DNA from 4 places in the Vibrio sp. DW001 genome. Region 1 is predicted to be linked to each of the others. Evidence: predicted binding sites of a transcription regulator. Region 1 holds the regulator's gene; each other region holds the start of a gene.
What was found. Region 1 encodes CRP, which controls carbon source genes, mostly activating them, when cyclic AMP is high. Its sites were predicted from a motif close to TGTGANNNNNNTCACA; they were not measured.
Positions count from the first base shown of each region.

Region 2: the regulator CRP is predicted to act here: its motif matches at 3,774-3,789, upstream of L3V77_RS05535 (ROK family protein).
Region 3: the regulator CRP is predicted to act here: its motif matches at 1,631-1,646, upstream of recB (exodeoxyribonuclease V subunit beta).
Region 4: the regulator CRP is predicted to act here: its motif matches at 3,080-3,095, upstream of udp (uridine phosphorylase).

Region 1 covers NZ_CP091975.1:3,505,446-3,511,429, reverse strand. The annotation lists gene groL (chaperonin GroEL) at 1-1,313, shown strand, start outside; gene L3V77_RS16045 (hypothetical protein) at 1,366-1,539, opposite strand; gene L3V77_RS16040 (hypothetical protein) at 1,536-1,709, opposite strand; gene L3V77_RS16035 (hypothetical protein) at 1,876-2,100, opposite strand; gene L3V77_RS16030 (GNAT family N-acetyltransferase) at 2,240-2,713, shown strand; gene crp (cAMP-activated global transcriptional regulator CRP) at 2,792-3,424, opposite strand; gene L3V77_RS16020 (phosphoribulokinase) at 3,671-4,540, opposite strand; gene L3V77_RS16015 (YheU family protein) at 4,631-4,843, opposite strand; gene L3V77_RS16010 (hydrolase) at 4,859-5,830, opposite strand; gene L3V77_RS16005 (PLP-dependent aminotransferase family protein) at 5,827-5,984, opposite strand, start outside.
Region 2 covers NZ_CP091975.1:1,144,016-1,149,999, forward strand. The annotation lists gene L3V77_RS05515 (sodium-dependent transporter) at 1-28, opposite strand, end outside; gene L3V77_RS05520 (YnhF family membrane protein) at 668-757, shown strand; gene L3V77_RS05525 (patatin-like phospholipase family protein) at 779-1,939, shown strand; gene pyk (pyruvate kinase) at 2,132-3,577, opposite strand; gene L3V77_RS05535 (ROK family protein) at 3,866-5,080, shown strand; gene L3V77_RS05540 (chemotaxis protein CheV) at 5,259-5,984, shown strand, end outside.
Region 3 covers NZ_CP091975.1:2,968,474-2,974,457, reverse strand. The annotation lists gene recC (exodeoxyribonuclease V subunit gamma) at 1-1,491, shown strand, start outside; gene recB (exodeoxyribonuclease V subunit beta) at 1,679-5,308, shown strand; gene recD (exodeoxyribonuclease V subunit alpha) at 5,298-5,984, shown strand, end outside.
Region 4 covers NZ_CP091975.1:1,289,802-1,295,785, forward strand. The annotation lists gene L3V77_RS06155 (ATP-binding protein) at 1-93, shown strand, start outside; gene L3V77_RS06160 (response regulator) at 95-568, shown strand; gene L3V77_RS06165 (zinc/cadmium/mercury/lead-transporting ATPase) at 671-2,950, shown strand; gene udp (uridine phosphorylase) at 3,188-3,946, shown strand; gene L3V77_RS06175 (DUF1887 family protein) at 4,066-5,226, opposite strand; gene L3V77_RS06180 (methyl-accepting chemotaxis protein) at 5,396-5,984, opposite strand, start outside.

The sequences.
Region 1 (5,984 bases):
ACCCAATGGACCTTAAGCGCGGTATCGACAAAGCGGTTATCGCAGCGGTAGAAGAGTTGAAAGGTCTATCTGTTCCTTGTGCGGACTCTAAGGCTATCGCACAGGTTGCTACTATCTCTGCAAATGCAGATGATACTGTTGGTAACATCATTGCAGAAGCAATGGAAAAAGTTGGCCGTGACGGTGTTATTACCGTTGAAGAAGGTCAAGCACTTCAGGATGAACTAGATGTTGTAGAGGGCATGCAATTTGATCGTGGTTATCTATCGCCATATTTCATCACAAACCAAGAAGCGGGTTCGGTTGAACTAGAAAACCCATTCATTCTTCTTATCGACAAGAAAGTGTCTAATATTCGTGAACTACTTACAATATTAGAAGCGGTTGCAAAAGCATCTCGCCCACTGCTTATCATTGCAGAAGATGTAGAAGGTGAAGCGTTAGCTACACTCGTTGTAAATAACATGCGTGGTATTGTGAAAGCTGCGGCCGTTAAAGCGCCTGGTTTTGGTGATCGTCGTAAATCAATGCTTCAAGATATCGCAGTACTTACTTCTGGTACGGTTATCTCTGAGGAAATTGGTCTAGAACTTGAGAAAGCAACGCTAGAAGACCTTGGTCAAGCTAAGCGCGTTATTATCACTAAAGAGAACACAACGATCATTGATGGCCTCGGTCAAGAAGCAATGATTCAAGGGCGTGTATCTCAAATTCGTCAACAAATCGAAGAAGCAACGTCAGACTACGATAAAGAGAAGCTACAAGAACGTGTCGCGAAACTCGCTGGCGGTGTTGCAGTAATCAAAGTCGGTGCAGCAACTGAAGTTGAAATGAAAGAAAAGAAAGATCGCGTAGAAGATGCACTTCACGCTACTCGCGCAGCCGTTGAAGAAGGCGTTGTTGCTGGTGGTGGTGTTGCACTTATTCGTGCAGCATCGAAAGTCGTTGGTCTTGAAGGTGCTAACGAAGAGCAAAACGTAGGTATTCGCGTTGCACTTCGTGCTATGGAAGCGCCATTGCGTCAAATCGTTGAAAATGCGGGTGACGAAGATTCTGTCGTTGCTAATAACGTTAAAGCTGGTGAAGGTAGCTATGGCTACAACGCTGCGACAGGCGAATACGGTGATATGATTGCAATGGGTATCCTAGACCCAACTAAAGTTACTCGTAGTGCGCTACAGTTTGCCGCATCGGTTGCTGGTCTTATGATCACAACAGAAGCGATGATTACCGATATGCCAGCTAAAGATTCAGGTGGAATGCCTGATATGGGCGGCATGGGTGGTATGGGTGGTATGCCAGGCATGATGTAAGAAGGATTTAGCTTCTCGTCACTGAATGACTTGATAGCGGCGTTGATTGTGCTCATGTACAGACGTACATTCCGCGCATTCGCCTTGCTCTCAAGTCACACAGTTTAGAGAACCCTAAACCTTGTTGTAGTAAAAAACCGAAGTTTATCGCTTCGGTTTTTTTGTGCGAGTAGTAATGGTTTGCTCTTATCGTTGATAGTTTGATAGCGGCGTTGATTGTACTCATGTACAGACGTACATTCCGCGCATTCGCCTTGCTCTCAAGTCACACAGTTTAGAGAACCCTAAACCTTGTTGTAGTAAAAAACCGAAGTTTATCGCTTCGGTTTTTTTGTGCGAGTAGTAATGGTTTGCTCTTATCGTTGATAGTTTGATAGCGGCGTTGATTGTACTCATGTACAGACGTACATTCCGCGCATTCGCCTTGTTCTCAAGTCACACAGTTTAGAGAACCCTAAACCTTGTTGTAGTAAAAAACCGAAATTTATCGCTTCGGTTTTTTTGTGCGAGTAGTAATGGTTTGCTCTTATCGTTGATAGTTTGATAGCGGCGTTGATTGTGCTCATGTACAGACGTACATTCCGCGCATTCGCCTTGCTCTCAAGTCACACAGTTTAGAGAACCCTAAACCTTGTTGTAGTAAAAAACCGAAGTTTATCGCTTCGGTTTTTTTGTGCGAGTAGTAATGGTCTGCTCTTATCGTTGATAGTTTGATAGTTTGATAGCGGTGTTGATTGGGCTCATGTACAGACGTACATTCCGCGTATTCGCCTTGCTCTCTAGTCACACAGTTTAGAGAACCCTAAACCTTGTTGTAGTAAAAAACCGAAGTTTTATCGCTTCGGTTTTTTGTGCGTGTAGAAAATGGTTCAATTACTGGTTAGGCTTACCAAATATTAATTATAAGTTAGAAGAGAAGTGACGAAGTGCAAAGTACTATCCGGATACGACCATATGCCCCAGAAGACGCCTGTACGTTGAGAGCGTTGTTTTTTGATACTGTGCGTAGTGTAAATAGAAAGGACTACTCTGAAAGGCAAATAGAAGCTTGGGCATCAGATGAAATTACGCTTGATAGATGGCAGGTACTTCTGGATAAGCTTGTGCCTTTTGTCGCCGAAGTTGATAACAAGATAGTGGGTTATGCCGATCTTCAATCTGATGGGTTGATTGGCCATTTTTATGTCGATCACAATCATCAAAGTATGGGGATTGCTGGTGCTTTAATGCAACAAATCCTCCAGCAAGGTAATAAAAGCAAAATTCCTCGACTCTATTCACATGTCAGTATTACTGCGAAGCCTTTCTTTGAACACTATGGGTTTAAGGTAATAGAAGAGCGACAAGTGGATCTTAGAGGGCAAACACTCATTAATTATAGGATGGAGCTGCGATTATAAACCAATGCGCGTCTTTTCTTATGGCATAAAAAAAGCAGCGTAAACGCTGCTTTTTAATCAGTGCTGTTTGTGACGGTATTAACGTGTACCGTAAACTACGATAGTTTTACCGTGAGCAGAAATTAAATTCTGTTCTTCAAGCATCTTAAGAATACGACCAACGGTTTCACGTGAACAACCTACAATCTGACCAATCTCTTGACGAGTGATCTTAATTTGCATGCCGTCTGGGTGAGTCATCGCATCTGGTTGTTTTGCCAAGTTTAGAAGTGTTTGAGCAATACGACCCGTCACATCTAAGAATGCTAAGTCACCAACTTTTTGGCTAGTCGTTTGTAGACGGCTTGCCATTTGAGCTGAAAGACGCATCAAAATGTCAGGATTAACTTGAATAAGCTGACGGAATTTCTTAAACGAAATCTCAGCTACTTCACATGGTGATTTAGCACGAACCCATGCGGTACGCTCTTGATCTTCTTCGAATAGACCTAGCTCACCGATGAAGTCTCCTTGGTTAAGGTAAGAAAGAATCATCTCTTTACCTTCTTCATCCTTGATAAGCACAGCTACAGAGCCTTTCACAATGTAATACAGAGTTTCCGCTTTTTCTCCAGCGTGAATAAGCGTACTTTTGGAAGGATATTTATGAATATGACAATGCGAAAGAAACCACTCTAACGTTGGATCGGTTTGAGGTTTACCAAGAACCATAATTATCTCACTATTATCTGTAGGGCCTGTGCCAGCAGCTTTCCTTTGCTGTATCCCCATATTATTGGTGACGTTAGCATAAGATTTTAAATTCATAGCTGCAAGCTACACATGTATATAGGTTAAGAATAGTATCCTTTTTTGCAGTCAATTTCTTGATTTTGATCGCCCTGATTTCCCGTTTCTCTAAGCAAAACTGTGCACATCGTCACGGTATCAGAACTAAACTGCATTCAGGCTCAATTTTTAGCCGATTTTCCCGGTTTCTATTAATTGTTGTAGAACCGGTCTGATTATTAATTCCATAGCAAAACTCATTTTTCCTCCTGGCACCACCAGAGTATTATGGCGAGAAACAAAAGAGCCATCAATCATGGCTAAAAGATATGGGAAGTCTACGTTCTTCATTCCACGTAATCGAATTACAACAAAGCTCTCGTCCAAACTCGGTATCGCTTTCGCGTTCAGTGGGTTTGAGGTGTCAACAGTTGGAACCCGTTGGAAGTTTATGTGAGTCCGTGAAAACTGAGGGGTAATGTAGTTAAGGTAATCATCCATAGAACGAACAATGGAGTCGGTCACGGCTTCTCGTGAATGGCCTCTGTCTCGCGTATCTCGTACAAATTTTTGGATCCACTCAAGGTTCACAATGGGGACCATGCCGATTAATAAGTCAACATGTTGTGAAACATTGATATCGCCATCGACAACTGCACCATGTAAGCCTTCATAAAATAGAACATCGCTATCTTCTGCTAAGTCTTGCCAAGGAGTGAATGTGCCGGGCATCTGATTATAAGGCACAGCCTCATCAAAGGAATGTAAGTATCGTCTTACTTGGCCTTGACCTTCATCACCATATTTTCTAAAAAACTGTTCAAGGGCAGGGAAGTTATTGGCTTCCGCACCAAAGTAACTTATGTGTTTGCCTTGTTCTTTGGCTTTTCGAATTTCAATGTCCATTTCCGGACGGGTAAATCGGTGAAAACTGTCACCTTCCACCCACGCGGCTTTCACGTCCATCATACTGAACATTTTTCTGAATGCTTCAGATGTCGTCGTTGTTCCTGCGCCAGATGAACCTGTAACTGCGATAATCGGATGTTTTGCTGACATGAGATTCCTTGTCGTTACATTGATGATAATGCTGATATGAAATTAGTGTATGAGATTCTATAAAAAGAATAAACGCTTTACTTTTTGTTATCAGAACTCGCGCTTGAGTTTTATGTCGACGGTTTCGTGAAGCTCAGAAAAAACAATCACCGCTTCTCCTGTTTTAAGCTGGGTTCGTACCTGATTGACTTTATCGTCTAAGGTGGTTTCGCTTTGGCCGTAATCTGTCCCCTCTCTCAATACAAACTCTTTGATTAGATTTTCAAGCGTCTCACTATCTATTTCTTGCCATGGAATGATCATAAAGCCTACTTTTATTCATGATGCGATGTGTTGGTAATACTTGGGTATTGCTTGTTCCAGCCAAAAAATGGGTTTAGTCAAGGTTCCGGACAAAAAGCCCACATGACCACCTTGTTTAAATAGGCGGTAGTGTATGTTTTTGTTCAATGGAAAGTTGGGTATTACCGCTTGAGTCATAAATGGGTCGTCTTCGGCATGAATGACCTGCAAGGGGATGTTGACCTTATTAATAACATGGATGCCAGAACATTGTTGATAATAATCGTTAGCATTTTTAAACCCATGTAACGGTGCCGTTATCATATCATCGAAGCCATAAAGCGTTTTTAAGGCCTTTAGATCCTGCGTTGAAACGCCAAGTTCCGACACAAGTTGATTCTGTTTCTGTAACGCATTTTTCTTTAGAGAGGATAATAGGTAGTTTCGGTAAACCTTGGAAAATCCTTGTTCAATTCTTGATGAACATGCCTCTAAATCAAGAGGTGCAGAAACGACGGTGGCCGCTTCTACTATAGGGTCGTGACTGTATTTGGCCAAATAATTAACCAGCATGTTTCCACCAAGCGATATACCAATGGCGACCTTCGGCTGATCTGGGAACATGTTTTGTATATGCTCTAAAAAGAAACGAGGGTCTTCGGTTTCACCTGAGTGATAGGCTCTTGCTAGTCGATTGGGTCTGCCGCTACAGCCTCGAAAATGCATCATGACAGATAGCCAACCCTGCTGAGAAAAAGCGTGCATCAAGCCATTGGCGTACGGACTCTCAAAGCTGCCTTCTAAGCCATGAAAAAGGACAAAAATAGGTTTTTCTTTTACCGTTGGGCTAGTCCAATCTTCACTCCAAGCAAGATCAAGGAAGTCGCCGTCTGGTGTTTCTAGTGTCTGCCATTTAGCATAAAAAAGCGGTTGTTTCCGAATCATTCTTGGAATAACGGTCTGTACGTGAGGATTGGTTAACCCTCTTGCTGCGTTAAACTCGGTCATAAAGTAAAGTCACTGATTGGGGTACTATCTAATAAGGCTTTTAACTTAATTAGCCCAGCTTCTACTTGATCTTGATCGATTGGAGAGCTTAATGCAAGTCGTACGGCAGGAGGTACATTCGCGGCTGGCGGCGTAAATAGTTCCGCTGACTTTA
Region 2 (5,984 bases), 1.4 Mb from region 1:
CACGGGATCCCCATTGTTCACGCTTCATAGTTACTCCTTTACTACTAAACTCTGAGTTATGAAGCATTTACACTTCGTCCAATATGGATTAACTACTAAGTAACATTATTAACTCTTTTAATACTAACTTGATGGAGTTAATTCTGTTATCTCTGTAGAAAACTAGATTTTATCTCTAGTTTCTAAGGTAAATTTCAGAGTTTTGTTCTGTGTTGTATAGTGTGTGTTTGCGAAATCTGAAACAATCAGCTACGCGTTGAGTGGAGATTACAGAGATAGATAGAGTAAAGCAATAGAAATGGGTTGTTAAAAAATATAATTATTTTGGTTCTAAAAGTGTTAATGCGGCTATATTTTGGGAGAATAGTTTATGTTTTATCTTAAAGGCAGTGTTAATATCTTATATTAGAGAAATTAATAGATAATATTACTTTTCCTCATGACAGTGCGTATGACTGAAAAATGTGCAATATGCACAATTATCTTACTATTTGTCTAGAATTTTGGTTATTTAAGGCTTTCATACTGATAAAGTGAAACAGACATAAAAGGTTAGAGGACGATGTGTGATAACCGCTACAGTTTCAAAGCTTGCTTGTGATGGTTGCTTGTGAATATTAGCTTCGTCTGTTATTTAGTCAATATATCAAATAAAGGAGAACGTGTTATGGAATACAACTTAAAAATGGCACTAACGGTTGTTGCAGGATCTTATGCTGTCATTCTTTTCTGTAGCTTTGTAGCGATCGCTAACTAATCGTTATATGAAGCGTACACTATGTCCAATCGGGGTGTTGTAAGTGGTATACATTCAGACTTAGATCTTATTAAGTATGGTAAGTACCAAAATGGGCGCAGTGCATTGGTTACTCAAGGAGGAGGCCAATGTGGTATTTTTACGTCTGGAGTTTTAGATGCCTTTCTCCTTTCCAATTTTGATCCCTTCGATGTCTTCTATGGTACATCAGCAGGTGCGTTAAATATTAGCGCGTACTTGTGCCGACAACCCGGTATGGGCAAAGCTTTTACATTAGATTTGACGACAGATGATAGGTTTTTCCATCTGTTCAGTTATATGCGACGTAAACAAAGTATGGATCTTGATTGGGCACTGAATAAATTTCGCGATTATCCTTACAAGCTTGATCTGGATATGGGACGAAAAATCCTAAGAGAGAGGCAAGCATTTGCTGCTGTTACCGAAGTTAGTAGCATTAAAGACAGATATGTTCCGTTATTGACAGAAAACTGGTATGACGTCATGCGGGCAACGTGTGCTATTCCGGGTCTTTACTCTGAAGAAGTGATAATTGAGGGTAAGAGGTTTGTTGATGGTGGTGTGACCGCCGCTATACCCGTCCAAGAAGCTTGGCGACAGGGTGCTCGTAATATTATTGTCATTCGAACAGAAAGCCTCGAAACAGAAGTAGAAAAAATCAGAGAGTTAAATATTGATATCCATTGGATTAAAGAACCAATGAATAATGTTCAGGAGCGTTGGAATAAAACCGTTGAACAGTGGAAAAACGAGTGGAGTGGTTTCTGGCAGGAACAAATAGATAAATCGAAACAGAAGAAAACACACCATAAGCATTTAGATATTCTTAATGGCGGGCGCTGGTTGTATGGGGCAGGCGATGTGTATCGCTTAAGTCATTTACTGGGCGGAAAGTTTGATTCAGGTTTGGCCGACTTTTTTATGGTTCATTATCAAAGCCTTACACTAACTAATGCATTCTTGAGTCACCCTCCTGACGATTGTTTTATTGTGCAAATAGTGCCTTCTGAGCCGCTAAAATCTTCACCGCTAATGAGCAAAAAAGAAGATCTTATCTTTGATTATGAACTGGGTCTTAGTGCGGGTTACGAATTTATCAAGCAACACTCTTTAGCGAGAAAGAACGCAGCGAATATACCTGAATCCAGATGTAAATATTAGGTGAGGACTTAGGGGCGGTTGATCTTTCGTGGTTAAATTTTATCCGGGATAAGCGTTTGTAGGTGATTTCTACTGCGTTATCAACTTTAAAGGTAGAACCACTACCTTTAAAACCTCCGCCTTGCATAAATGACCAACAATTCGCTGTAAAATAGCCTCGAATGATCAACCGCCCCTAGTACTGATAAGCGACTATTGCACGGTTATTATTCGCATACAGTTCGTTGAACCAATGATGTCCATTACGTCGCCCTGCGTAATAATGACAATATCACCACTATGTACATAGCCTTTATTTTTTAAAGTATTAATTGCTTCTTGAGCCGATGATATGCCCGCATCTGCATGGGAATCAAAGTACACAGGTGTAACCCCTCGATATAAAGATGATTTGTTTAAGGTCGATTCATTGCGAGAGAGTGCAAATATAGGGAGGCCAGAGCTTAGACGAGACATCATAAGTGGTGTTTTACCTGATTCTGTCAGTGATATCATTGCTTTCACACCTTCCAAATGATTGGCAGAATACATCGTTGCCATCGCTATTGCTTCTTCGGTCGCTTGGAATGTCTTATCAATACGATAACTGGATGTACTCAAAGACGGCATTTTTTCCGCACCAACACAAACGCTGGCCATTGATATTACGGTTTCAACGGGGTGTGCACCAACGGCGGTCTCGCCGGATAGCATAACCGCGTCTGTACCATCTAATACGGCGTTAGCGACATCCATTACTTCAGCACGTGTTGGCATAGAGTTGACTATCATTGACTCCATCATCTGAGTCGCGGTGATCACGGTTCGGTTTAAACTGCGAGTACGTTTAATGAGTTGTTTTTGGACTCCGATCAATTCAGGGTCACCGATCTCCACACCTAGATCACCACGGGCGACCATGATGACATCTGAAGCGAGAATTATGTCATCTATGCTTTCTGCATTTGCAACCGTTTCGGCTCTTTCAACTTTAGCGACTAATTTCGCTTCCAATCCTGCATCACGGGCAAGCCTTCTCGCGTATCTCATATCTTCCCCATTACGCGGGAATGAGATAGCGAGATAATCGACTTTTATTTTAGCCGCGGTCAAAATATCTTGTTTGTCTTTTTCAGTAAGCGCTTCTGCAGATAGTCCTCCGCCTTTTTTATTGATCCCTTTGTTGTTTGAAAGCACGCCACCGATGACAACTTCAGTAAACACTTTGTTGCCTTTCACGGATATAACTTTGAGCTGAACTCGACCATCGTCAAGCATTAACAGATCGCCGTTAGAAACATCTTGCGGTAGGTTTTTATAGTCCAAACCAACGGCGTCTTGATCACCCATCCCTGCTTCTAGTTCGCTATCTAAGGTGAATTTCTCCCCAACGACGAGGTCGACTTTGCCATTTTTAAAAGTAGAGACTCGAATTTTAGGGCCTTGTAAGTCACCAAGAATAGCGATGTGTTGACCTAATTTTGCAGCAATTTCTTTGACCTTTTTTGCTCTTTTAATGTGGTCATGAGCACTGCCATGTGAAAAATTCATGCGGACAACGTTTGCACCAGCTTTGATGATTTCTTCGAGGACATTGTCTTTATCTGTGGCAGGACCAAGTGTGGTAACAATTTTTGTTCTTCTAAGCATTTCTACCATTTTTTATCTCCGTTACTGACTTTACCCTTTGAGTATATGATATGAATCTAAGGCGAGAAAAAAGAATTGTTCTATTGGGGTGTAGTTATCATTTAGGGTAAAGTGTTTTGACAGCGTTGGAATCCTGTCCTGGATCAATTATTTCGGTGTTTGAAATATAAATTTCTCTCTATTTATGAACTAAATACGATTTGTGCGTGATACTGGTCACGGCGATTTGCTAAGGCGCTTCACAATTACTTCGCAAAGTAAAAAAATCACCCTAACAGTGTTATTTTGGAGTTTCAGATGTACATGGCTCAACCAGGCCATATTGATCATATCAAACAGTTCAATGCTGGTCGTGTGTATAAATTAATTGATGAGCTTGGCCCAATCTCTCGTATCGATCTGTCGAAAACGAGTTCTTTGGCGCCGGCAAGTATCACAAAAATTACTCGTGAGCTTATCGATGCACATCTTATTCATGAAACTACGGTTCAGGAAGCGACGAGTCGTGGGCGGCCTGCTGTCGGTTTACAAACTAACAATGAGGGTTGGCAGTTTCTCTCTATGAGATTAGGTCGTGGATATTTAACTATCGCACTGCATGAGTTAGGTGGTTCGGTTTTAGTTGATACAAAAATAGATATTCATGAAGTAGAACAAGATGATCTACTCGCACGTCTTCTCCATGAAACGGAGGAATTTTTTCAGACCTATGCCGATCAGTTAAATAGAGTAACCAGTATTTCAGTAACGCTGCCGGGTTTGGTTAACTCTGAGCACGGTATTGTGATTCAAATGCCACACTACAATGTCGCCAATTTGCCTTTGGGCCCAGAAATGTACAAGGCGACAGGTTTGCCTGTCTTTATTGCCAATGATACGCACGCATGGGCACTTGCTGAGAAACTGTTTGGGAACTCTCAGGTAAACGATAGTTCTGTGTTGATTTCGATTCATCACGGTGTTGGCGCGGGTATTGTGCTAGATGGTCGAGTACTTCAGGGTAAAAATGGTAATATTGGTGATCTTGGGCATATTCAGATAGATCCCGCTGGTAAGCGTTGTCATTGTGGTAACTATGGCTGCCTTGAAACGGTCGCGAGTTCTAAGGCAATTAGAGAAGAAGTCACAATGCGTCTTGAACAGGGAGAAGTCTCCTCTATTGATGCTGCCAACCCCACTATCGAAGCGATCTGTTCTGCCGCCGCGGCGGGTGATCCTCTCGCGGTGGAGGTGATTGAAAAGCTAGGTTATTATTTGGGGTCAGCGATCGCTATCATGATCAATCTGTTTAACCCTGAAAAAATACTCATTGGCGGTGCCATTAACCGTGCTAAATCTATTCTTTATCCTGCTATAGAGTCTTCGATTAAGAAGCAAAGTTTAGCCGTTTATCATCGAAATGTAGATATAGTCGAGAGTCGCTTTCTCAAGCAAGCCACTATGCCTGGCGCCGCGTTAATTAAACAGGCTATGTATGATGGAGAGTTATTAATGAAGGTCGTGGAGGGCTGATTTTTGGTACATGTTATGTATTGAAAATTGATATTAATCAGTTGTCTCATGTTTTCGTGGTGTGTCTATGGATACTGGATAGGTTTATCCGATGTTGTATAGTATAAATAACGGTATCGTAATTTTTTGTTTCTAAGTGTGAATTAGAACTTAATTCCAATCTCTGTGAGAAAGTTGTATGTCTGGAGTATTAAGTAGCGTTGATCAAAGAACGAACTTGGTGGGTGAAAACCGACTTGAGTTGTTGTTGTTTAAACTGAGCAATCGCCAACTGTTTGCGATCAATGTGTTTAAGGTTAAAGAAATACTAAAAGTGCCTGTTGTAACTAAATTGCCAGGCTCTCACCCAAATGTCATTGGTGTGGCTTCTTTACGTGGAGAGTCAGTACCTATTATTGATCTTCGTGCTGCTATTGGGTACCGACCTATGCACCCAGATGAAGAGCAGAATTTAATTATTACAGAATACAACCGAAGTGTTCAGGGTTTTTTAGTCGGCCAAGTTCGTAATATTGTAAACACAACGTGGACTGATATTGCGCCGCCACCTAAAACAGCTGGTAAATCAAACTACTTAACGGCCATCACCAATATAGAAGACGAAGGCGTACAGAAGATTGTTGAGATCATCGACGTAGAGAAGGTATTGGCTCAGATTATTGATTACGATATTTCTATTTCCGAAGGCGTTCTTGATGAGCGGCTTGCGACTCAAATGGTGGGTAGGAGTGTCCTAGTCGTTGATGATTCATCGACCGCTAGAGGACAAATAAAAGGTACACTTGAACAATTAGGCTTGCATATTATTGAGTGTGGTGATGGTTTAGAGGCCCTGAATTTACTACGCAAGTGGAGTGATGAAGGTATAGACGTTACTGAAAAACTGATGATGATGATTACCGAC
Region 3 (5,984 bases), 540 kb from region 1:
CTCTCGGCCTCACGTGTCAGTCAGCGCTTCCTTGCTGGCTCGGTTAATTTTTGCACATTGATGCCTATGCGCTCCATTCCATTTGAAGTCGTTTGCCTTCTAGGCATGAATGATGGCGTCTATCCTCGTGCAATGCCACAGGACGGATTAGATTTAATGAATAAACGGGCGAAGGCGGGTGACCGATCTCGGCGTGATGACGATAGATATCTGTTTCTGGAAGCATTGCTGTCGGCACAACGTAAGCTCTATATAAGCTATGTTGGACGTTCAATTCAGGATAATAGTGAACGTTCTCCTTCAATTCTTGTTTCTGAACTTCTAGATTATTGCGGACAAAACTTCTGTTTAGTCGGAGAAGAAAATACAAACAATGATGACTCTGCCCGCTCGTTAATAAGTAACTTAACGGTACATTACCCCATGGTTCCTTTTAGTGAGAAAGCATTTGGTATTGAATATCAAAGCTATGCTAGCGAATGGCTTCCTTCGGCCAAAAGAGACGGGCATAGGGCGGAACCATTCATACAGCCTTTACTCGATTACCGTGATATTGCCGAGCAACCAGAGCACCTTCCATTGGCTGAGTTGCAACGTTTTTGGCGGTTACCTGTTCAGTACTTTTTTAATCGTCGTCTCAAGGTGTTCTTTGAAGAGTTTGGCCGAGCGACAGAAGATGATGAACCTTTTTTGCTTAATAACTTGCAGAGCTTCAACCTGAGAGATGAACTCTTACATTCATTGCTTAAAGCCAAACTAGAGAATCAAGATGAAAATACGGTTTACCAGAACTTTGTTCAACAGCAACGGGCGAAAGGTGGCTTGCCAGTTGGTGCATTTGGTGAATTAGAACTGAGTGTTAATCGAGAAAAGACCGATAAGTTGGTGGATGAATTATTGTTCCTTTGCCAAGCGCCACTAGGCGATATAGAAGTCGACCTGCAGATAGAATTGGATGACTGGAAGGAAGCGATCAACCTTAACGGTTGGATATCGGGTAACTATCAATCCGGGTTAGTTCGTTATCGCAGCGGCAGAATTCGTAGTCAGGACCTACTTCTAGCTTGGATAGATCACCTCTGTTTGGCAGTGGTAGGAGAGCATAAAAAAACACACCTAATCGGTTTTAATGACAAATCAGGGCTAGAACATAAAGTCATTCTTCCTGTCGATAAACAGCAAGCTAAATTATGGTTGGTTGAACTGGTGCAGTACTATTTTAAAGGCCTAAATCAACCGTTAGCGTATTTTCCTAAAACAGCGCTAATTGGTATGGAGAGGTTGGTTTTAGGGAAAGAAGACGGTGATGTCAAAATGGCTAACACGTTTAACGATGGTTATCAGTTTAGTGGTGAAGGGAGCAACCGATATATTAATCGAGTATGGCCAGAATGGAATGAGTCACTGTACCAACAGGTTTCTGTACTCGCCAGTGAGGTGTTATTAAGTGTACTGAAACAGACACAAGATAGTGAAAATGTAGAGGTATAGAAGTCAATGAAAAGGAAAAGAATGTAGGGTGGCCGTCCGCAAATCATTATTATTTGTAGGGCGTTTACAGTACGGCCACAATGGCCAGAGGGACCATAAATTCTTTGAACAGATATTAACCGTAAACCATACGCTTAACCGTGATTGTGATCGCGCTAATTGTAACTGATAACCGAGAAATCGAACTATGCCGCAAACCTTAAACACGATGAGCTTTCCACTACATGGAGCAAGGTTAATTGAAGCCTCTGCAGGTACAGGGAAAACCTTTACCATCTCCGGTTTGTACCTGCGATTGCTTTTAGGGCATGGTGATCAGGAGAGCCGTCATGCCTCGCCATTAACCGTGGACCAAATATTAGTTGTTACTTTTACGGAAGCGGCGACGGCAGAGTTGAGAGAACGCATACGAAGTAAGATTCATGACGCAAGAATCGCATTCCTAAGAGGTGAGAGCAGCGATCCGGTCATAAAGTTATTGCTTAAGCAGCTCCCTGATACTAAACGGGTGATATCGGTATTACTAAATGCCGAGCGTCAAATGGACGAGGCAGCAATCTTCACTATTCATGGATTTTGTCAACGAATGTTAACGCAAAATGCATTTGAATCTGGCAGTCGTTTCAACAATGAATTCATCACGGATGAAAGTAAACTAAAAGCTCAAGTGGTCGCCGATTATTGGCGTCGAAATTTTTATTCTCTTTCGTTGAATCTCGCTAATGAAGTGCGAACCATTTGGCGTGAACCAGAGTTACTTCTTAAAGATATTTCTACCCAATTAACCGGCGTTCCGGTCACTCTTACTGTGGACGCAATGGAAGATACGTTGGAAGCGCTTCACCTTAAAAATCTTGCAATGATAGATTCGCTCAAAACGTTCTGGAAAGAAAGTGTTGAGGATATTCCTCAAATAATAAGTAACTCCGATGTAAGTAAGCGCTCATTCACGAAAAAGAATTTGCCAGCCTGGATTAATGAAATTTCTCAATGGGCAGAAAACCCAACAGAAGGGTACCAGTGCCCAGATAAGCTAGAGAAATTCACGCAGGAATTTTTGATAGAAAAAACACCGGAAAATAAAGTCATTCCAGAGCACCTTCTTTTTGCTCACGTGAGTAGATTTATTGCGAATAAACCCAGTATTAAAGAGCCGCTTTTGGCGCATGCAATTCAGGTGTGTAGAGGCAACTTGCAACAGATAAAGCAAGAGAGACACTGGCTCTCATTTGATGATCTCTTAACCAACCTCTCTGCTGCCATTGACACGGATGAACAAGGAAATCTTGTAGCAAGGATACGTCATCTTTTTCCCGTCGCGATGATCGATGAATTCCAAGATACCGACCCAATGCAGTACAGTATTTTCAGCCGTATCTACCTTTCTAATCCAGAATCTGGCCTATTAATGATAGGGGACCCCAAACAAGCGATTTATGGCTTTCGGGGCGCAGATATTTTTACCTATATTCGAGCAAGGAATGAGGTGGCGGATCACTATACGTTGGATATCAATTGGCGATCTAGTGCGGATATGATAAATGCGACGAATGGGGTCTTTACCCAAGCTGGTTCTCCCTTTGTGTATGATAAGGACATTCCTTTCTACCCTGTTAACCCTAGCCCGGATTCAGAAAATCGCAGCTGGTGGCTGGATGGGGTTAAACAGAAAGCACTGACCTACTGGCTACAAGAAACAGACGAACCAATTGCAAAGACCAACTACACAAACGGCATGGCTGCGGGGACCGCAGAAAAAATTAGCCAGATATTACAAAGCAGTGATGAGGCCTATTTTGTGGACTCAAAAGGGCAGAGAGAGTCGATACAAGCCGGTAATATTGCGGTTTTGGTAAGAACGGGAGGTGAAGGTCAACTCGTTCGACAAGAGCTAGCGAAAAAAGGGGTGGCGAGTGTCTATCTCTCTAATAGAGATAGCGTATTTAAGAGTGCGATGGCGAGTGCCATACTACGTTTACTACAAGCGGTGCTTTACCCAGAAGATGAGCGGATTTTACGAGCGGCATTGGCTTCTGATGTACTCATGAAAAGCAGCCGAGCACTTGATAATTTAAATGAAAATGAGATCGAGTTAGAAGCGAAGATTAACGCGTTCAAAGCGTTTCGAGTCGTTTGGCAGCAACGAGGTGTCATGCCTATGCTTCGAGCGATAATGTCGGTAGAAGGGATTGGTGAAAATCTATTAGCGCAGGAGTTTGGAGAGCGATTGATTACCGATTTTCTACACTTAGCGGAATTATTGCAGCAAGCAAGTTTAACGTTAGATAGTGATCATGCGTTGGTTCGTTGGTTTGCCGAGTCAATTCAAGACATTCAACAGGGCGGTTCAGCGGGTGATGAACAGATTCAAAGGTTAGAGTCGGAAAGAAATCTAGTACAAATTGTGACTATCCATAAATCGAAGGGGTTGGAATATGATCTGGTCTTTTTGCCGTTTGCGTCAGCCTATAGAGAATCGAAAAACGGTCAATATTACGATCAAGACCTTGAAACCACTTTTCTAGATATTACCCTGCAGCCCACGTCAGTTGCCTTATCAGATAAAGAACGTTTAGCGGAAGATTTACGTCTTTTATATGTGGCGATTACTCGCGCCGTTTATGGCTGTTTTGTTGGTATTGCTCCGTTGAGGAAAGGTCGTTCTAGAAAAGATCCAACCGGTGCACACTTAAGTGCTGTTGGTTACCTTCTTCAGAATGGAGAGGAAAGTTCCACAGCTGAGTTTGAAAGTACCGCTCACAGCCAAGTAGCAAAGCATCACGAGCTCATGGCTATAAGCCACATACCAGAAATAACTGACAACAAAACACAGGCAAGCTTGGTAGACCAGATAGAGCTTTTTGATCATAGTGATCTAAAAGAACACGATGATCTAAATGCTCGTATTATGTATGGAGATATTGACAAAAGTTGGCGAGTCACTAGTTACTCTGGGCTTGTTAAACAAGGGCATAGCAAAATTGATACCAGTGCCCAATTTGAGATCGAAACTCAATCGACGGGTCTTGATATTGATTCAGCTGAAGATAAAGATGAGTTGCAGTTAGATGAACCCGAAGCCACTATTTTTAGCTTTCCGCGAGGCGCCAGACCTGGGACTTTCTTACACACCATTTTTGAAGAAATTGATTTTACACTACCAGCAACGAGTGGTGAGACCAGTAAGATAGTATCTGAACTGTTGCAAGTAGCGCAGTATGAAGAGAAATGGTTACCTATATTACAAGGCATGATAGATACGGTATTGTCGGCCCGGTTAGACGGCATGGCGTTACAACTTTGCAATAAAGATTGCTCAACAAAGCTCGTTGAAATGGAATTTTTATTGCCAATTCAACATCTCTCGTCAGTGTTATTTAATGACTTAAGTAAACAATACGATCAACTATCTCAGAAAGCGGATGAATTAGGGTTTAGTGATGTGCAGGGGATGCTGAAAGGGTTTATCGATCTCGTGTTTGTTCACGAAGGCAAATACTATATTTTAGATTGGAAGTCGAATCATCTTGGGGATGAAAGCGATGCTTATCAAGAGGAAGCACTACAACAAGCGATGATCGATCATCGATATGATTTCCAATATCAAATCTATGCACTCGCTCTTCACCGATTTTTACGTAATCGAATTGCTGATTACCAGTATGACAAACATTTTGGTGGGGTTTATTACCTATTTCTGAGAGGCGTTGATGACTGCGGAAATGGTATATTCTATAGCAAACCAGACGCTGAATTTCTAGATCGGTTTGATAGCTTGATCGATGGTAAGCAAGTAGAGGTTTTAAATGCTAAGTAATCTGGAAGCCTTAAGCGCAAAAAATAGTATTAGGCAGTTGGATGTTCAGTTTGCACGGTTTATTTATTCGATAGAGACGCAATACGCTGATGAAGTGGCTTTTATATCCGGTATTGTTAGCTATGAACTGTCTAAAGGCCATATATGTATCATGATTAATGAACTTAATTTTATAGAGATGTTAGGGCTCTATGGTCACGCTTCTGAGTCATTATTGTCAAATCTCGACGGGGTCGATTGGCAAGTGGTTTTAACCGAGGCGTCTTGTGTCGGTGATGATATTAATAATCAAAATCAACCTCTTATATTTGATGGGCAGAGACTCTACTTACAGCGATATTGGTACTATGAACAGTTTATCGCGACCAAGCTAAATACGTTGGCAGAACCAATATCATTTTCAGATCAGGAGAGCGATACCCTCTCTAAAAAACTCATTGAATTGTTCCCGGAAGCCAAACGGCAGTTCGATGAAATTAACTGGCAAAAAGTGGCGGTAGCGGTTGCTTTAAGCCGTCGACTTTCCGTTATTTCTGGGGGCCCGGGAACAGGAAAAACGACCACAGTAGTGAAATTGCTTTCGGCTCTGATTGAACACGGTATTCAAAAAGACAATATCCCGAAGATAAAACTGGTGGCTCCAACAGGTAAAGCGGCGGCACGTTTAACTGAATCG
Region 4 (5,984 bases), 1.6 Mb from region 1:
AAAAGAATAGTGAGTGGTTATGGTGGAACTATTGCTGTGAAAAGCGGTTCGGAAAAAACCATTTTTAGAATTAAATTGCCAGTCGAGGAATAATATGGAGAAGTTGAACCTGATCTGTGTAGATGACCAACGTGAAGTTTTGAGCGCGGTACTACAAGATCTAGAACCACTTAGTACTTGGTTAAACATAGAAGATTGCGAATCAGCAGCTGAAGCTCTCGAATTGATGGATGATTTTGATGCGGAAGGTGAATTCGTCGCCTTAATTATCTCGGATCACGTTATGCCGGGTAAAACCGGGGTGGAGTTGTTGACTGAAATTTCACAAGACGGTCGTTTTTCAACAACAAAAAAAATCTTGCTAACCGGACAAGCGACGCATCAAGATACTATCACTGCTATCAATCTAGCTCGTATCGAGAGTTATTTTGAAAAGCCTTGGAATGCAGATGTCTTACGCGAACGGGCAAGAACGCTGGTCACAGAGTTTATCTTTGACCAAGGATTGGACTACACCGACTATCAAGGTAATCTAGATCAAAATGTTGTTTTAGCTCGCCTTCGTTAAATTTATGAAATCAAAGCTTGACCTTGGAGTTAACTCCAAGGTTTATGCTTGTTGGTATCTTAACAAAAGTCATTTACACCAAATGGTGATAAAGGAGATACCATGTGTACTAAGCACGAAGGCTGTCAATCAAAGGCAAGCACTCAGAATATCAGTAGCACTAGCTGCTCTACGCCAACGATTACTCAGATAAAAGCTATCGGTGCCGAAAGTGAAGGTTGTTGTAGTGGTGAGTCAGGTACTTGCAGTAGTGGTTCTGACCTCTCAGAGGAAAGTGACCCCTCAGGTTTACAATCTCTTTTTACTCAAAGCTGGAAAATTGCTGGGATGGATTGCCCATCATGTGCTCGAAAAATTGAAACGGCGGTGAGCAATATATCCGGTGTCAGCTATGTTAAAGTACTATTTGCGACTGAAAAACTTGTCGTTAAATACGATGATGCAGCTCTCACTCAAACCATCGAATCTATTGCGTTAAAGACCGGTTTTCCGTTAAATATATATACCTCTCAACCTACTACAGACGACGATTTCAGTCTGCGCGGCCTATTCAAACAAAATATCCAAGTTATCTCTCTGGCGATCGCGATGCTTATCTCTTTTGCATTACAACCACTTCTTCCTCAATTCAGTGAGTGGTCTTTTGTTGCAATTTGTTTGTTAGGGTTGGTACCTATCGGCAAAAAAGCGATCACACTAGCGAGATCTGGTACCCCATTTTCAATTGAGACACTGATGAGTGTTGCTGCGATTGGGGCATTGTATTTAGGTGAAACGATTGAAGCGGCAATGGTTTTACTGTTGTTTTTACTTGGAGAAAAACTCGAAGCCTACGCCTCTTCAAGGGCGAGAAGTGGCGTAAAGTCTTTAATGGCTCTGGTTCCTGAAGACGCGGTAAAGATTGTGGATGGAGAACGGGTTCACGTTTCAGTTAACGAATTAATTCCTGAAGACATTATTGAGGTCTCTCCCGGTTCTCGGCTTCCTGCTGATGGGGTGATTCAAACCTCGGCTAGTTTCGATGAAAGTGCGTTAACGGGTGAGTCACTTCCGGTTGAACATCTAGTGGATGATCAGGTTCTTGCTGGTTCTGTCGTCGTTGATAAAGTGGTTCGCTTACGGGTTACCTCTAAGCAAGGTGAAAACGCCATTGATCGGATACTACATTTAATCGAACAAGCCGAGTCACACAAAGCGCCACTTGAACGTTTTCTTGACCGATTCAGTCGTTGGTATACCCCTGCCATGATGGCTTTAGCATTATTGGTTATTATTACTCCTCCGCTTCTTTTTGAGCAGCCTTGGGAGACATGGGTATACCGAGGCCTTGCTTTACTGCTTATTGCTTGTCCGTGTGCCCTGGTTATTTCTACGCCTGCTGCCATAACATCTGGGTTAGCGGTTGCCGCTAAACGTGGGGCCTTAATAAAAGGTGGAGCAGCGCTAGAGCAACTTGGACGCATAGAAACGGTCGCTTTTGACAAAACGGGTACCCTGACCAAAGGTGAACCTAAAGTGACGGATGTTGTGACACTAGGAAATATAACGAGAGAACGCTTGCTCGCGCTAGCCGCATCCATCGAATTAGGTTCAACACACCCATTAGCGAAGTCGTTAGTAGCTTATGTTAACAGTCAGCATATCGCCATATCGGAAGCGACTGAGAAAACGGCTATTGCGGGTATTGGTGTTTCTGGAATAATTTCAGGCGTTAACTATTGCATAAGCGCGCCAAGCAAAGTAGACGTGCCGATATCGAATGAGATAGAGCAACACGTTGCTCGTCTCGAGAGTGTAGGAAAAACAACGGTTCTAGTTTTGGAGGCGTCGGAGGTGATTGGCGTTCTTGCTTGGCAAGACACCTTGCGTGAGGATGCGAAAGACGCGATAGATAAACTACATAAACTAGGTATTAGCACGCTAATGCTTACAGGCGATAATGCGCGAAGTGCAAAAGGTATTGCTGACAAAATTGGTGTTGAATATAAGGCAGGTCTGCTTCCTGAAGACAAAGTGGATTTTGTTCAGCAGCTTGCGAAAACGAAACAGGTTGCGATGGTCGGCGATGGTATCAATGACGCACCAGCCATGAAAGCGGCGTCAATCGGTATTGCGATGGGCAGTGGCACTGATGTTGCCTTGGAAGCGGCAGATTCAGCGTTGACCCATAACCGTCTGACGGATGTGGCAGGAATCATTACTCTTTCGAAAGCAACATTGGCAAATATTCGTCAAAATATCGCTTTGGCATTAGGGTTAAAAGCCATATTTTTGGTGACGAGCCTTCTGGGTATTACTGGATTATGGTTGGCGGTATTGGCAGACAGTGGTGCGACATTGTTAGTAACCGCAAATGCTTTAAGATTGTTGAGGTTGAAATAGTGGTATTTGGACAGGATAAATTTCAGATGCTTGCTATTCTTTTAATTGAACGAATTCCATTCAAAAGTGTAGAAAAACGTGATGCCAATCGGTTTTCTATGTAATGGCTAGTGTAATGTAAGTTTATATTGTGATTGAGATCACTCTATGGGTGGCATTTGTTCGCTACAGTTTGTCTGTCAACTTCACCCATATTCTGGATTAGCAAAATGCTGAGTCCACATTAAGGAGCCATCTATGTCTCAACCTGTTTTTCACCTTGGTATTACTGCGGCCGATCTTAAAGGCGCAACTGTTGCTATTATTCCTGGTGACCCAGATCGCGTGCCAAAAATCGCCGCTGAAATGGATAATGCAGTACAACTTTCAAGCCACCGTGAATACAATGTTTACTTGGCAGAATTAGATGGCACACCTGTTGTAGTTTGTTCTACAGGTATTGGAGGTCCTTCTACTTCTATTGCAGTTGAAGAACTTGCGCAATGTGGTGTACGTACATTCTTACGCGTGGGTACGACAGGTGCTATTCAATCAGATGTAAACGTCGGAGATATGATTGTTTCTACTGGTTCCGTTCGTTTAGATGGCGCTAGTTTGCATTTTGCTCCGCTAGAGTTTCCAGCTGTTGCAAACTTTGAAGTTGCAACGGCAATGAAAGAAGCGGTAGAAGAGTCGGGCGCGAAAGTGCACATGGGCGTAACGGCGTCTAGTGATACCTTCTATCCAGGACAAGAGCGTTATGATACGTTCTCTGGTCGTGTTGTTAAGCGTTTCCAAGGTTCAATGCAAGAGTGGCAAGACATGGGGGTTCTAAATTTCGAAATGGAATCTGCAACACTATTTACAATGTGTGCAAGCTCTGGTCTTAAAGCTGGCTGTGTTGCGGGTGTTATAATCAACCGTACTCAGAAAGAGATCCCTGATCATGCAACGCTTAAAAAAACTGAGACGCGTTCTATTCAGGTTGTTATTGCTGCTGCGCGTAAAATGCTTTAATTATTGATCGGTTGCTCTTGTCATTTTAGGAGCAACGTTGCTTAATAATAAAAATCCCGAATACATTTAGTGTTCGGGATTTTTTGTTGTCAGTCTTATCCTAAGTTTCCGTTCATCAATCACAATTCATCGTGACCACCTGCATCAGCGAACCAATGAGTTAGGTGTTTTTTCAGATCCTTCAGTTCATCAGGACCGATGAGAGCTAACCCTAAGTCTTCAGCGCGAGTGATATCGTTGTGTCTTAGCGGGCGGAAGCTAACTAACATCGCTCGAGCTTGTAAGCCACCCAATAAATCTCTCAAGGACTCGAGCTTGTAGAGAGTATCGTCACCGTCGTCGCGCATGCCCTTTGTTTTGCACTCTATTATATGTAGTTTGTTGTTCACAACAGTAGCTACATCGAGTTCATTTCGGACTTCACGTTCACCTAACTGGCGATACACCTGAACATTGAGAGAGTGGTCTTGAATGGTTGGTAGTTCATCTTGAATCTGCTTAACGGTACTATGGACCAGTGTTTCAAGCCACTCACCGTTAGAAAATCGTCTTGCGTCTTCGCTCGCAAATTTGAGAATACCATTTTGATAGGTTGCAAGCTGTGTGTCCACAAGGTCGGAGAGAAGCATATTCACTTCGCGATAACCTTGTTGTTTTTCGGTTAAGCTCACCTCTAATTTTTGCTCTTTACGACATGTTGTTGCCAAGTAGTTGAGTGTCGCAAGTCCAGGGCCAAGTTCAAGGGCGTTGCCTGCCCACCTTTGTCCGAGTTCATAGAGTTGTTGATCGAGTTGATCGGGTAAATCGTGTTCGTTAAATTCAGCCCGCGCACCAAAAATAGTTAGATAGTCAGCAATCGTGATGTGGTCTTCTAGTTGAGCATCTTTGTTTTCTTCCGGATAAATCCAGCAAATCTTATCGCTGTTTGGTTCAACAACGAAGATCTCCCAAGCATTGCGTCTAAACATCTCATAAACAGGCAATAGGCGATGACGCAACCCACAACTGGCGTTGAGCTTTAGCTCTTTGCCACGCTGACGTAGGTTTGTTTCTAGCTGATGTATCGCTTGTCTAATCAGAGGAGTGTCAGCGATGGATGTTATTTCAAAGAATTCGGTTTCGATATTTCGTTTGTCTAAAACGTATTTGAGCCTCTGAAACATTGTCTTTTGGTTCTTATCCCCAATAAAGATGATGTGCTCACAGATTGCTCTATTATCAAAAAGCGGCGTGATTAAGCGGATGGGATCTCGATCAATAATACCAACGTGAATGGCCATTTAACGTCCTTACTAATTATAAGTATTGGCCGGCATTAAAATTTTATGGGAAGGGTTCGCTGGCCTTACATTTTATATTGTAGTAACTATATAAAAAACAAGGGTGAATTGATAACAATTCACCCTTGTTAAAGTAAAAATTGACCTTAACATGACCTAGAGTTTGAATTTAGAGCTTAAATCGGCTCACCAAGCTCTCTTGCTCTTGAGCGATAGTACTTAAATTCTCACTCACAGAGGCAATTTCTGACATCGCGTGATAACTTTCATCGGCAATCTGATTAATGCCTTCTAAACTTTGCGCTATGTCACCAGTGGTTGTGCTCTGCTCTGCAGCCGCTTCAGATATATGTGTACTCATTTGACTAATCTCGAGTATTAACGCCTGAATTTCTTCCATAGAGCTGTTTGCATTTGACGCTTGAGCAACGGAGTTCTCCATATCACCCATACAGCTTTCAATGATCTGATTGGCTGATTTTGAACTCGATTGAAGGTTTGCGATCATGCTCTCGATTTCAGTAGTCGACTCCGTCGTCTTCTGAGCCAACACCCTGACTTCGTCCGCGACGACAGCAAACCCTCTGCCCTGCTCGCCAGCTCTCGCGGCTTCTATTGCGGCGTTGAGTGCCAGTAGGTTGGTTTGTTCGGCGATGCCTCGGATAACATCTAAGATTGACCCAATTTCGCTACTCATTTTTTGTAGCTCGGATACGGCACTTACCGAATCAGTTAATCGACTTTCGAGCTGGTTGATT